Regions from separate parts of the Terrabacter sp. Soil811 genome, predicted to be linked through region 1. Evidence: riboswitches for the same ligand, from Rfam matches in the RefSeq annotation. Region 1 holds a riboswitch; each other region holds the start of a gene.
The links. A riboswitch is a leader RNA that binds a small molecule or an ion and turns the genes downstream of it on or off. The one in region 1 is predicted to bind cyclic di-AMP.

Region 1 (4,205 bases):
GCTCCCGACCGAGGCCACCGACCCGGCCCTGTGTGGCGCGCTGCGCGTCGCCCCGGCCGGCGGCATGCACACCGGCGGCGGCCAGGCCGCTGACGGCCTCAAGAGCGGTGGCCAGAACGAGGCCCTCATGCTCGTCGGTGCTGGCGCCCTGCTCGCCGCGGCCGGGACCGGCGCCTTCGCCGCCCGTCGCACCCGCTCGCGCGCCTGAGCGACCGACACCGAGCGACCGACACCGACACGACCGACCGGGAGTGACCCGACCATGAGCGCACCGACCGGCTCCACGCCCGAGCCGACGTCGCCCACCGGCAAACGCAGCACCCGCCGCATCAGCGCGGGCGTGACGGCGGCGCTGGCGGTCACGGCAGTGCTCGTCGTCATCGGGATCGTCGCGCTCGTGGTCGGCCTCAGAGGGAGCTCGGGGACCCCCGGCCCGCCGCAGCCCGCGGCGGGCGGGGTCGCCACGGCCAGCGCCCCCGCGACGCCCGGCCCGTCCTCGTCCAGCCCGTCGGCGTCCCCCGGTCAGGGTGGGACACCGGCGGCGGGCAGGACGGCCGGCGCCGCGCCGGGCACCGTCGGCATCGGTGACTTCCTCGAGGCGTCCGAGCCGACGTCGATCGAGATCCCGTCGATCGGGGTGCGCTCCTCGCACTTCGTCCGGCTCGGCATCCAGGCCGATGGCACGATCTCCGTGCCGGGCACGGCCCAGGAGGTCGGGATCTACGACGCCGGCCCCACGCCCGGCCAGCTCGGCCCGTCGGTCCTCGCCGCACACGTCGACACCCCCTCGGGCGTCCCGGGCATCTTCTACGAGCTGGGCAAGGTCAGGGCCGGTGACGTCGTCAAGGTGTCGCGCCGGGACGGGTCGCACCTGACCTTCACCGTCGACAAGGTCGCGGCCTACAAGAAGTCCCAGTTCCCGACCGAGCTCGTCTACAAGGGCGACTTCACCCAGGCCGAGATCCGCCTCGTGACGTGTGGCGGGCCGACCGACAGCCGCAACGAGTACCGCGACAACGTCGTGGTCTTCGGCCACCTCTCGCGCGCCGCCTGACGACCGCTCCGGGACCGCGCCCGGCCCGACCCGCAGTCGAGCCTCGCTCGAGCCACACTCGAGCCACTTCAGCCCGGCGTATGCCGCGGGGTCCCCACCGAGGGACCCCGCGGCATACCCGTGGGGGGCTTGTCGAGGACCCCCTCCGGATGTGATCCACGTCTCACCCAGCTGAAGGTAAAGCGTTGGTATAGACGGGCACTTCGGACATTCAGGGGCGATCGGCGCGCGTCGTCGTTACCGTGGCGTGACATTTGCCAGCCGCCTCGTCTAGTCTTCCGGGAGTTCGGCCACCTGGCCGGGCTCTCGCGAGGTGGACCGCCTAGTCCTGTCACCGCCTGACGAGAGAGATCGAACCTTGTGACAGGAGCGGAGGAACCACACGTTTCTCCGGACGTCCTACGCAACGACTTCGGACGTCCTTGGGGTGAAGACCCACCCGCCACGCGAGCATCGCGGGGCGGGGGTGGCCCGGGCACCTTTCCGCCCGAACCCGACAGCTAACTTCGTAGGCGCGGAGAGGTAACACGCGTGAACACTGAGAACATCCGCGGTCGCCATCGTGCGCCAGGCCGCCACAACCCCCTCAACGAACTCAAGCTCCTCGCCCGTGAGTCGGCTCAGCCGGCCATGAAGGCGGGCGCCGTCGTCGCCGCCACCGGTGGCCTGGTCGCCACCTTCGCCAACCCGGCGAGCGCCGACACCCTGTCGCCCAACTCGGGCGACGTCGCGGCTGCTGCCGGTGTCGACGCCGCGGCTCCCGCCGCTGTCGGTCCGGCCACGGCTGCCACCCCGGCCGCGTCGACCGCGCTGTCGAAGATCGGCTTCGCCCCGGCCGCGCAGAAGGCCGTCGCCCACCGCGTCGCGCCGGCCAAGCCGCAGGTCATCGAGGACGTCCAGGTCAAGTCCGAGCGGGCTGCCGCCAAGGCCGCAGCCCAGGCCGCCGCCCAGCGCAAGACCGCCTCCCAGCGCGCCTCCCGCGACCTGACCCGCGCCACGCTGACGACGAGCACGTCGTCGGCGAAGGCGAGCGTCAACTCCACGACACCGAGCGCCTCGTCCGGCGTGCGCGCCTCCTCCAACTGGGCCACCGCGGGCCAGTGCACCTGGGGCGCCCTCAACAAGTGGTACCAGTCCGAGGGCTACTACCCCGGCGGCTGGACCGGCAACGCCATGGCGTGGGCCTCGGGCGCAGCATCCGCGGGCTACACCGTGACGGGCACGCCGCGCACGCGGTCGATCCTCGTCATGCAGCCCGGCGTCCACGGCTCCTCGAGCGTCGGCCACGTCGCCTGGGTGACCGCGGTCAACGGCAACGAGGTGACGATCATCGAGATGAACGCCCTCGCCGGTGCGTACAACTACAACACGCGCACGCTGACCGACGGTCCCGGCATGAAGTACATCTACGTGCCGTGACCCACCGGGTCGTCATCTCGACGACCTCCGCGACGACCACCGCGGAGTTCTCCACGAGCTGAGCGCGTACGAAGGGGAGGATGCCTGCGCATCCTCCCCTTCGGCATACCCACCCGAACCCTCCGGCCCGCGTGGGATCCCCCACACGCGCAACCCTGGACACACGGGAATGATCGACCGCCTGCCCTCCTTGTCGCCTAGGTAGTTGAAGGCTCCACCGATAGACGGTGGGGGCCGCCAACCGCCACCGACAGTCCCCTAGACGTGAGGAGCAGGCCTGTGTCCACGGCCTTCGAGAGCATCCGCATCGGCCGCTGGGACCTTCCCCAGCGCTTCGTCATGGCCCCGCTGACCCGCAACCGCGCGGGCGAGGGCCAGGCACCGACCGAGCTCAACGCCGAGTACTACGGCCAGCGCGCGAGCGCCGGCCTCATCATCACCGAGGGCACCCAGCCGAGCGCCGTCGGGCAGGGCTACCTCGACACCCCCGGCATGCACTCCGACGAGCAGGTCGCCGGCTGGCGCCTCGTCGCCGATGCCGTGCACGAGGGCGACGGCCGCGTGGTCGTCCAGCTCATGCACGCCGGCCGCATCGCCCACCCCGACAACAAGGGCGGCCTCGAGAGCGTGGCGCCGAGCGCCATCGCCGCGCCCGGCGAGATCGTGACCCCGAACGGCCAGCAGGCGTATGCCGTCCCGCGGGCCCTGGAGACCGACGAGATCCCCGCGCTCGTGGCGGAGTTCGTCCACGCAGCGCGCCAGGCCGTCGCGGCCGGGCTCGACGGCGTCGAGGTGCACGCCGCGAACGGCTACCTGCCGCACCAGTTCCTCGCGCCGTCGAGCAACGAGCGCACCGACTCCTACGGCGGGTCGCCCGAGAACCGCGCCCGCCTGACCGTCGAGATCACGAAGGCCGTGGCCGAGGCGATCGGCGCCGACCGCGTCGGCATCCGCATCTCGCCCGCGCACAACATCCAGGGCGTCCTCGAGGAGGACGAGGCCGAGACGGCCGCGACCTACGAGTCGCTCGTCGAGGGCATCGCCCCGCTCGGGCTCGCCTACCTCAGCATCCTCGGCGACCCGGAGTCCGACCTCGTCCGCGATCTGCGCAAGCGTTTCGACGGCCCGGTCATCCTCAACACCGGCTTCGGCAAGGTCACCGAGCTGGCCGACGTCGAGGACATCCTCGAGCGCGACCTCGGTGACCTCGTCGCCGTGGGGCGCGAGTTCCTCGCCAACCCGGACCTCGTCCGTCGCTGGCGCGAGGGCGCCCCGCTCAACGAGCCGAACTCCGCCACCTTCTACGGCGGCGGCGCCGAGGGCTACACGGACTACCCCGCCCTCCCCTGACACCCCACCGTCGAGTGAGCGCCCGGTAACAGTCGAGTGAGCGCCCCGTCACAGACCACCTGTGGCGGGGCGCTCACTCGACTGGGACGGAGCGCTCACTCGACTGGGCCAGGTCGGATGGGCATCGGCGTAGGCCGGTCAGGTGGGCACCGGCGCTCGCCGGTCAGGTGGGCTCGGGCGGGTTCTCGGCGCCACCCCCGGACGGGAGCGGGTCGCCGAGGGGTCGCTGGACCCACGCGACGTCGTGCGAGGCGCCGAACTTCCAGCCGATGTCGCGGTAGGTGCCGACCGGCTCGAAGCCCATCGCCGCGTGCAGCCGGCCGCTCGCCTCGTTGGGCTGGGTCATCCCGGCCGCGGCCATCCGGTAGCCGCGGGCCGTGAG
Region 2 (4,205 bases), on a different contig from region 1:
TCACGGGAGGCACCATCAGGCGCGTCGCCGTCGACGTGAGCGGCGAGCCCTACGTCGACCTGGAACGTGAAGCGCAGGGCATGTTGATGCGTGAGTGAACCGCCACCGACCCCCGCAGGGTCGTCACACGATCGGTCCCGACGAAGGCCGCACGGGCCCACGGCTGGAGCATGAGCATGCATGAGGACGACCGTGGTCGGGCCGAGTCACCGGCCGACCTCGCACCACGGGGGCGGGTGCTCGACGAGATCCGCACACCGCGGGCGGCGGCCATCGCCGGGATCGCCTTCGCCGTGCTCCTGGGGGCGGTCGTCATCCTCATGTACCTGGCGCTCCCGGGCACCGGCGGCCGCTCGACGTGGATCACCGATGCGGAGCGCCGCGGCAGGGTCACGCTGGCGATGCAGCTCACCCCGTACGCGGGCATCGCCTTCCTGTGGTTCATCGGGGTGATCCGTTCCCGTCTCGGGCACCGCGAGGACAAGCTGTTCGCGACAGCCTTCCTCGGGTCGGGGCTGCTCTTCGTCGCCATGCTCTTCGCCGCATCTGCAGACGTCGGAGCCCTGCTCGCCCTCTACGACGGGCCCGACAGCGTCTCGCCGGAGTACGTCCGGCAGGTGGGGGCGGTCAGCACGGCCCTCCTGACGACGTTCGGCATCCGCATGGCAGCGGTCTTCACGATGGTCGTCACGAACCTCGGCCGTCGCACCGGGATCGTGCCTCGCTGGCTCGTGGCCGTGGGGTTCGTCGTCGCGCTGGTCCTGCTCCTTGCACCACCGCGGACGGTCTGGGCCGTCCTGCTCTTCCCGTTGTGGGTCCTGCTCCTCAGCCTGCACCTGCTGGTCACGTCGTTCCGACCGGAGCCGGCGACGGCGTAGGGCAGCGCAAGGAGCCGTGGAGCCCTGAGCGGGCCCCACGGCCCGAGTCACGCGTCAGCGGCGATCGCGGCGATCGTCGCGCCGGTCCTCACGGCGTTCACCGCGCCGGTGAATCCCGTGCGCGACGACGACGGCGCCGCCGACGGCGGCCACTGTCCTTCTCCTGCGCCTGGCTGCGAGTGGCATGTCAGGCTCCTTCCTCTTCGTCGGACTCGATGGCGGCGATGACGGCCTGGATCGGGATGCGCCCGCTGGCCACGAGCTGGCCGCCGGCGTGACGCACCGCCGCGCCGAAGGGAGCCGCCCACAGGTTCTCCCAGACCAGGACGGCCGCTGAGCTGCCGGGCTCGATGGTGTCGGCCAGGTCGGCGACGTCCTGCTCGCTGAGCAGCATGGCCAGCTCGGTCTCGTACGCACGGAGCTCGCCGATCTCCGAGTCCTCCAGGTCGGTCGCCTCGAAGGCCTCGAAGCTGCCGTCCTCCGCCTTCTTGAAGAACAGCAGGTCCAGGACCCGGATGAGCTCGCGATCCACGTAGTCCTTGAGGATCGGGGCGATCTTGCCGTTGAGGGTGCTGCCCTCGAACTCCACGACGATCCAGTCCACCGGACCGAGCTCGTCGACGTTGAGAGTCATGTCATCTTCTCCTTGAGGTGCGTCCGATGGATCGGTGCGTCCGATGGGGGACCGATCCCAACGCTAGGAGCCGCTCGTCCGTCCCGCGTCATCCGCCGGGGATGAGCCTCTCGCCGTGGGCACGCAGATGCGGGCCCGTCAGCCGGACTCGCACGTCACGGTGGAGCTGGCGAGGGGACTCGAACCCCTAACCGCCTGTTTACAAGACAGGTGCGCTACCAATTGCGCCACGCCAGCACGTCTCGGCGCGAGCGCCGCGGACGGGCGAAAGCGTAACCGAGCGGGACGGCATACGCCCAAACACCGGGCGCGAGCCGACGCCGGACATGAGAAGGACGGCCCCGCGCAAACCCAGGGGTTGGTCGCGCGAGGCCGTCCGGCTCAGTTGTATCAGGAACTCACGGGAGTCGCAGAGTCTGACCCACGAAGATGAGGTTCGGGTTGGTGACCCGGGCGCCGTTGGCCTTCCAGAGGGCCTTCCAGCCGCCGGCCACGTGGTAGCGCGCGGCGATCTTGCCGAGGGTGTCGCCGCTGTGCACGGTGACCTTCGCGCCCTTGGCGGTGTTCTTGACCGTGGGCTTCGTCGCGTACGTCTTCTTCTTGACGACCTTCTTCGTCGTCACGGGCTTGCGGACGGTCGACCGCGAGACCGGGTTCGTCGTCGCGCCACCGTTGGCCCGCGTCAGGCCGGCCCGCTGCGAGCACACCGGCCAGGCGCCGGGGCCCTGGGAGGCGAGGACGCGCTGCGCGATGGCGATCTGCTCGGCCCGCGTGGCGAGGTCGGCGCGCGACGCGAAGGCCGTGCCGCCGTAGCCACGCCACGTGCTCTGCACGAACTGGAGGCCGCCGTAGTAGCCGTTGCCGGTGTTGATGTGCCAGTTGCCGCTCGACTCGCACTGGGCGACGCGATCCCAGACCGAGGCGGCCTTGGCCGACCCGCCCGTGGCGATCCCACCGACGATGGTGGCGGCTCCAGCGATTCCGACTCCCGCGATGCGCTGCTTGGCCGAGATCTTCTTGGCCGCAGCATGCTTGGACATGTACTGCATGGGTGATCCTTCCTGACGCGCGCCTGCGGGGTTAGCTGTCGGGTTGGGGCGTCAGGTGCCCCGTCGCGGATGCGACTTCACCCCGAGACCAGATCTCGTCCTCTTGACATGCGCTTCGACACACATGCACTCACTGGCCACACTGGGTCCCCCGTCCTCGCCCGGCCCACGGGTGTGGGCTACATCCCTGGCTGGCGAGGCTCGGCGCGCTCAGGGAACGGATAAATGGGTGTCCATGTGAAGTTGTGGGAGCGTTCGTGTGGAGCCGGACGCGACGAAGCGACCCGGGAGCCGAGTGGTGCTGCTCCCGTTCGACCCGAAAGTCGAGGCCGCCGAGCACTGACGGTACGGGAGGTTTCCGCAGCGCACAAGGCACGTCGAGACACTTCCGTGATCTTTTTTTCAGCCCCAGATGCAGGTCGATGCGCTATGCACACAGGCCCCGCACAGAGGCCGCCCGGACGCCCCACAGGCCCCGCCCCGCACGCTCACCGTCTCGTGCGCCGAGCCGTCACTTCCCGAAAGGGTTCGTCGTGAACGGGTCCCACGTGAGGCTCGACCCGTGCTGCAGGGCCACGAGCGCAGCCGCGACGCCGAAGACGGCGAGCAGCCCGGAGACGATCTGCGCGGCCAGGCCGGCCGGCACGAGGAGCCGCGCCATCGAGCGCGAACCGCGTCGCAGCGAGGCGCCGCCGGGGCCCCACCACAGCATGAGCAGGCCGAGGACACCGCCGATCGCGAGCGTGATCGGTGTGCCCGGGCCGAGGTCGGTCCCCTGCGTGCCGGCGAGGAGCAGGGCGGCCGCGAAGACGCCGGCGAGCGCCACCGCCACGGGCAGGAGCAGCCCGACCCCCGTTGCGATGATGCCGACGACGAGGTGCCACGGGCTCGACACGACGGCGAAGGGCACGTCGCTGCGCCGGCGGCCGAAGTCGTAGCGGCGCAGCACGAGCGCCGTCACCGAGCGATCGGTGGCCCGGGCGAGCGCCGACAGGACGACGAGCACGACGAGGGCGATGCCCGGCCACGCCATGAGGGCACCGACCCAGGCGATCGCGACGGCGGCGAGCAGGCCGGTGCGCATCGGCAGTCCGATGCGCGGGTCGCCCTCGCGCTGGGCGGGCTCGTCGTCCTCGTCCCACTCGTCGTCGGGCCAGTAGCCGTCCTGCGGAGCCGGTTCGACGTCCTGGCCGCCGCGCCCGTGTCGGGCATCGTAGGCCTGGGCGCCACCCCAGTCGTCCGGCGACGTGGGCTCGTCGTCCCAGCCGTGGTCGTATGCCGCCGGGCCGGGATCGGGCGACCGTGGACCGGTCGGGGGCGGGGCCCACCGCACCGGGTTCCCCGCGGCCGCACCAGCGCCCACGGCGCCTGCCGTGCCTGCCGTGCCTGCTGTGCCTGCTGTGCCGACGGGCGGCATGACGGCGGTGCTGCCGTGCTGCACGACCTGGGTGTCTCCGGGGGTCGCGCTGACGCGGCCGTCGTCCCACGGGTTGCCGCTCGGCGTCGGCACGGTCGCCGCGCGGCCGGCGGCGTAGAGCTCGAGCGCCGCGATGACCTCGTCGGCGTGGGGGCGAAGCCGCGGGTCGGGAGAGAGGGACGCGCGCAGCAGCGGCACGAGGCGCGGGTCGACGCCCTCGAGGTCGA
Region 3 (4,205 bases), on a different contig from region 1:
GTCGGTCGGCTTCTCCCCGGCACAGACGTCGCTCGTCTTCGGGGTCGCCGGGGCGCTCGACATGGCGCTCTTCTACCCCTCGGGCTGGCTCATGGACCGCCACGGCCGGGTCGCGGCCGCCGTGCCCAGCATGCTCGTGCTCGGCCTCGGCATGATGCTGCTCCCGCTCGCCACGAGCCTCGTCGCCGTGACGGCCGCGGCGACCGTGCTCGGTCTCGGCAACGGCCTCGGGGCGGGGCTCATCATGACCCTGGGCGCCGACGCCTCGCCCGCAGACGGACGCGCGCAGTTCCTCGGCGGTTGGCGGCTCTGCGCGGACGTGGGAAGGGCGGCGGGTCCGCTGGCGTTGTCAGGGCTGAGCGCCATCATGTCGCTCGGCGCCTCCGCCGTCGTGCTCGGCGTGGGTGCCGTGGTCGGGGCGGGCTGGCTGCGCATCTGGGTGCCACGGCACGACCCGACCCGACGCGCGAGGACCGGGCCGACGCCGGGGCCACTGACGGGCGGTCCCTGACCGCTCTCCGATTCTGAGAAGGTATGACCGTGACGGACCTGATCGACACCACCGAGATGTACCTGCGCACCATCTTCGAGCTCGAGGAGGAGGGCATCGTGCCCCTCCGCGCGCGCATCGCCGAGCGTCTCGGCCACTCGGGCCCCACCGTGTCGCAGACCGTCGCCCGCATGGAGCGCGACGGGCTCGTCGCGGTCTCGGGCGACCGTCACCTCGAGCTGTCCGACCACGGCCGGCTGCTCGCGACCCGCGTCATGCGCAAGCACCGCCTCGCCGAGCGGCTGCTCGTCGACGTCATCGGCCTCGAGTGGGAGTACGCCCACGACGAGGCCTGCCGGTGGGAGCACGTCATGTCCGAGAAGGTCGAGCGCAAGATCCTCGGCCTCATCGGCGAGGGGCTCGAGTCGCCCTACGGCAACCCCATCCCCGGTCTCGAGGAGCTCGGGGTGCGCCAGGACGAGGACTTCCTCACCGGCCTCAGCACCCTGACCGCCGCCGTGGGGGCCGCGCCGACGGTCGTGACGATCCGTCGCATCGGTGAGCCCGTCCAGGTCGACCCGGAGGCGCTCGCGCTGCTGACGAGTGCCGGCGTCGTGCCCGGCGCCCGCGTCGAGGTCGTCCGTGACGGCGGCCGGGTCGTCGCCGTCCGCGAGGGCAGCGAGCCGTCCACGGGCGTCTCCCTGCCCGACGACGTGGCCGTCCACGTCTTCTGCCAGGCCGCCTGAACACGCCGTATCCGGCAGGGTTTGCCCCGGTGTGCCGGGTCGTTTTGGCAGGCCTTGCCACACCTCGTCCGGCCCCGTCCGGAGGTCGCTGAAATTTCTTTGACTTCCGGGAACTCGAAGGTGACAAGGCACTCCTACTTGGGTACGGTGGGCGAACTTGCTCTCCCCGTCGAGTGAGTGCCCCGGGTCGGACCGCCTAGTCCTGCCATCGACCTGAGGCTCAGTACGAACCGCATGGCAGGAGCGGGGGAACCACTTTCTCCGGGCGTCGAGAGACGCCCTCGGGGTGAAGCCCTCCGTGGACCGAGACCGGTCCGAGCGAAGGCCGGGCAGTACCTCCAGCCCGAACCCGACAGCTCACCTCGTAGGCGTCGAGAGGTCAAACGTGGCTCAGAACGTTCCCGGGCGCCACCGCGCCCCCGGTCGCTTCAACGCGATCTCGGAGCTCAAGACGATCGCCAAGGAGTCGGCCCAGCCCGCCGTGAAGGGTGCCGCCATCGTCGCGGCCTCGGGTGGTCTCGTCGCTTCGTTCGCCGGCACCGCGAACGCCGCTGACGGCTCCGCCAGCACGGTCGCCGGTCCCGCGGCCGTCGGCCCCGCCGTCGGCACGCTCAAGGCCGGCAACGCCCTGTCGGCGATCGGCTACGCCAAGCCCGCCCTCAAGCAGGCCTCGGTCAAGCCGGTCGTCATCGAGGACGTCCAGGTCAAGTCCGAGCGCGCCGCGAAGAAGGCCGCCGAGAAGGCCGCCGCCGAGCGTGAGGCCACCCAGCAGCGCGCGTCGCGCTCCGGCTCGACCACCCGGGCCGCCCTCAACGTCGCGCCCAACCCCAGCGCCACGGGCATCATCGGCATCGCCCAGTCGTACTTCGGTGTTCCCTACGTCTACGGCGGCACGACGCCCTCCGGCTTCGACTGCTCCGGCTTCACGTCCTACGTCTACCGCCAGGCCGGCATCTCGATCCCGCGCACCGCGTCGGCGCAGGCCGCGGCCTCGACCCCGGTCAGCAACCCGCGCCCCGGCGACCTCGTCTTCTTCGGCTCGCCGATCTACCACGTGGGCATCTACGTCAGCCCGGGCCGCATGATCGACGCCCAGCGTCCCGGCACCGTCATCGGCAACCACTCCATCTGGACGACGCCGTCGATGTACGGCCGCATCTGAGCGGTCACCTCTCACGCCACACGCTGCGCCCCCACCGGATCCGGTGGGGGCGCAGCGCTTTTCCGGCCCCGTCAGCCACCGTGGTTGACTGAGTCGATGACCGATCAGCCTGCTGCCGAGTCCACGACCATCATCGAGCTCGACCTCTGGAGCGACCTGGTCTGCCCCTACTCGTGGGTCGCCAAGCGCCGTGTCGAGGCTGCCGTTGCCGCCTTCGAGCGGCCGCACGACGTCACGGTGCGCCTGCGCTCCTTCGAGCTCGACCCGGACGTCCCGGTCGGTGGCTCCGTGCCCGTCAGCGACCACCTCTCGGTGCGCCACGGCGGCGACGCGGGCGCCGGCCGGCTCATGAACGCCAAGGCCAGCGAGGTGGCCGAGGCCGACGACCTCGTCTTCGACTGGGACCGCGCGGTGCGCGCCAACACCTTCGACGCGCACCGGCTCTGCGCCCTCGCCGGCGAGATGGGCGGGCCCGCGCTGCGCTCCGCGGCGGTCGAGCGCTTCCACTCCGCGCACTTCGGCGAGGGCCTCGCCATCGACGACCGTGAGGTCCTGCAGCGCCTCGCCGGCGAGTGCGGTCTCGACGAGCGGCGGGTGTCGGCCGTGCTCGCCTCCGACGAGTACGCCGAACAGGTGCGTGAGGACGAGCAGCAGGCGCGGTCCATGGGTGTGACGTCGACGCCGTTCGTCGTCGCCAACGGGTATGCCGCCGTGACCGGAGCCCACCCGGTCGAGGACTACCTCGCGCTGCTGCGCGGGGTGGCCACGCAGACCGTCTGAGCGCGAACGCGCGGGCCGGGTGCCCGACCCGGGGAGCCGGGCGGACGGCATACGCCCTCGGTCAGGAGGGCTGGTCCGCGGCCGGGCGGCCGAAGGAGACCGCGTCGTCCACGGCGGGTGGGGCGTCGGCGCGCAGCTGGTGGTCGGGGAGCGGGCCGAGGGCGTCGTTGACGGTCGAGAAGGCTCGGCGCAGCGCGACGAAGACCGTGATCGCGAAGATCTGCCGGTCGTCGAAGCCGACGGCGCGCAACGGCTCGAGATCGGCGGGAGTGGTGGCGTTCGGGGTGCTCGCCACGGTCCGGGCCCACGTCGCCAGGGCGGCGTCGGCGGCGTCGAGGGGCTCGTCGTCTCCGCGGAGCACGGCGCCTGCGACCTCCTCGCCGGCTGCGGTGGCGAGGCGGCCACCCCACGCGAGCGCACAGTAGGAGTCGCCGATGGTCGAGGCGGTCGCGGCGATGAGGATGCCGCGCTGCCGGAAGCTCAGGCCGGCGACGGAGACCATGTCGGCCAGGAGCGCGAAGAGCGTGTCGTGGGCCGCGGGCGACTGGGCCCAGACGCGGCTGAGGTTCATGACGTAGCCATGGTCGGTGACGTCGCTCGCGAAGTAGGCCTCGAGCTCCGGTGTCAGAGCCGGCTCGCTGAGGAAGCCGTGGCTCGGGTCGGTCGCCGTCATGTGCTGCTCCTGGGGTGACGGGTCGTGGAGTCTCCATCGTCGCATGCAGGTCCGGGTCGGATCCGGCTCTTGGGCAAGCCCGCCCGGGCGTCGGTGGGTGCTCCCGTCCCCTCCTCGGGAGCACCCACCACCCGTCGGACCGCAGCCCGTCGCCGCCGTTCGTGATGCGCCGGTCGTCGCCCCCACCGGCTCGCCCGGGTCCCCGCCCAAGCGTCCGGCGCGGCGCCTCACGGGGGAAGACGTGGCGGCGCCCGAGGTGTGTCGCAAACGCACGCAAATCACCCGGCACGCCGTCAACCCTGTACATCCGCGGGCATGTCGCGCCATGATTCGGTCCCTCGAGCGTCTCCAGGG

Region 2: another riboswitch for cyclic di-AMP. It lies ahead of ASH01_RS03925 (LysM peptidoglycan-binding domain-containing protein); the one in region 1 lies ahead of ASH01_RS18395 (CHAP domain-containing protein).
Region 3: another riboswitch for cyclic di-AMP. It lies ahead of ASH01_RS21870 (C40 family peptidase); the one in region 1 lies ahead of ASH01_RS18395 (CHAP domain-containing protein).

Annotation. Positions count from the first base shown of each region.
Region 1 is NZ_LMSX01000010.1:235,283-239,487, forward strand. Features, by position in the region: gene ASH01_RS18385 (CHRD domain-containing protein) at 1-208, shown strand, start outside; gene ASH01_RS18390 (sortase domain-containing protein) at 263-1,054, shown strand; cyclic di-AMP (ydaO/yuaA leader) riboswitch at 1,394-1,581, shown strand; gene ASH01_RS18395 (CHAP domain-containing protein) at 1,586-2,473, shown strand; gene ASH01_RS18400 (alkene reductase) at 2,753-3,823, shown strand; gene ASH01_RS18405 (GNAT family N-acetyltransferase) at 3,987-4,205, opposite strand, start outside.
Region 2 is NZ_LMSX01000001.1:845,001-849,205, forward strand. Features, by position in the region: gene ASH01_RS03905 (arylsulfatase) at 1-98, shown strand, start outside; gene ASH01_RS03910 (hypothetical protein) at 171-878, shown strand; gene ASH01_RS03915 (DUF6325 family protein) at 1,066-1,512, opposite strand; tRNA gene ASH01_RS03920 (tRNA-Thr) at 1,674-1,749, opposite strand; gene ASH01_RS03925 (LysM peptidoglycan-binding domain-containing protein) at 1,911-2,561, opposite strand; cyclic di-AMP (ydaO/yuaA leader) riboswitch at 2,565-2,752, opposite strand; gene ASH01_RS03930 (serine/threonine-protein kinase) at 3,073-4,205, opposite strand, start outside.
Region 3 is NZ_LMSX01000014.1:14,124-18,328, reverse strand. Features, by position in the region: gene ASH01_RS21880 (MFS transporter) at 1-511, shown strand, start outside; gene ASH01_RS21875 (metal-dependent transcriptional regulator) at 541-1,236, shown strand; cyclic di-AMP (ydaO/yuaA leader) riboswitch at 1,444-1,619, shown strand; gene ASH01_RS21870 (C40 family peptidase) at 1,622-2,398, shown strand; gene ASH01_RS21865 (DsbA family oxidoreductase) at 2,495-3,178, shown strand; gene ASH01_RS21860 (hypothetical protein) at 3,240-3,851, opposite strand.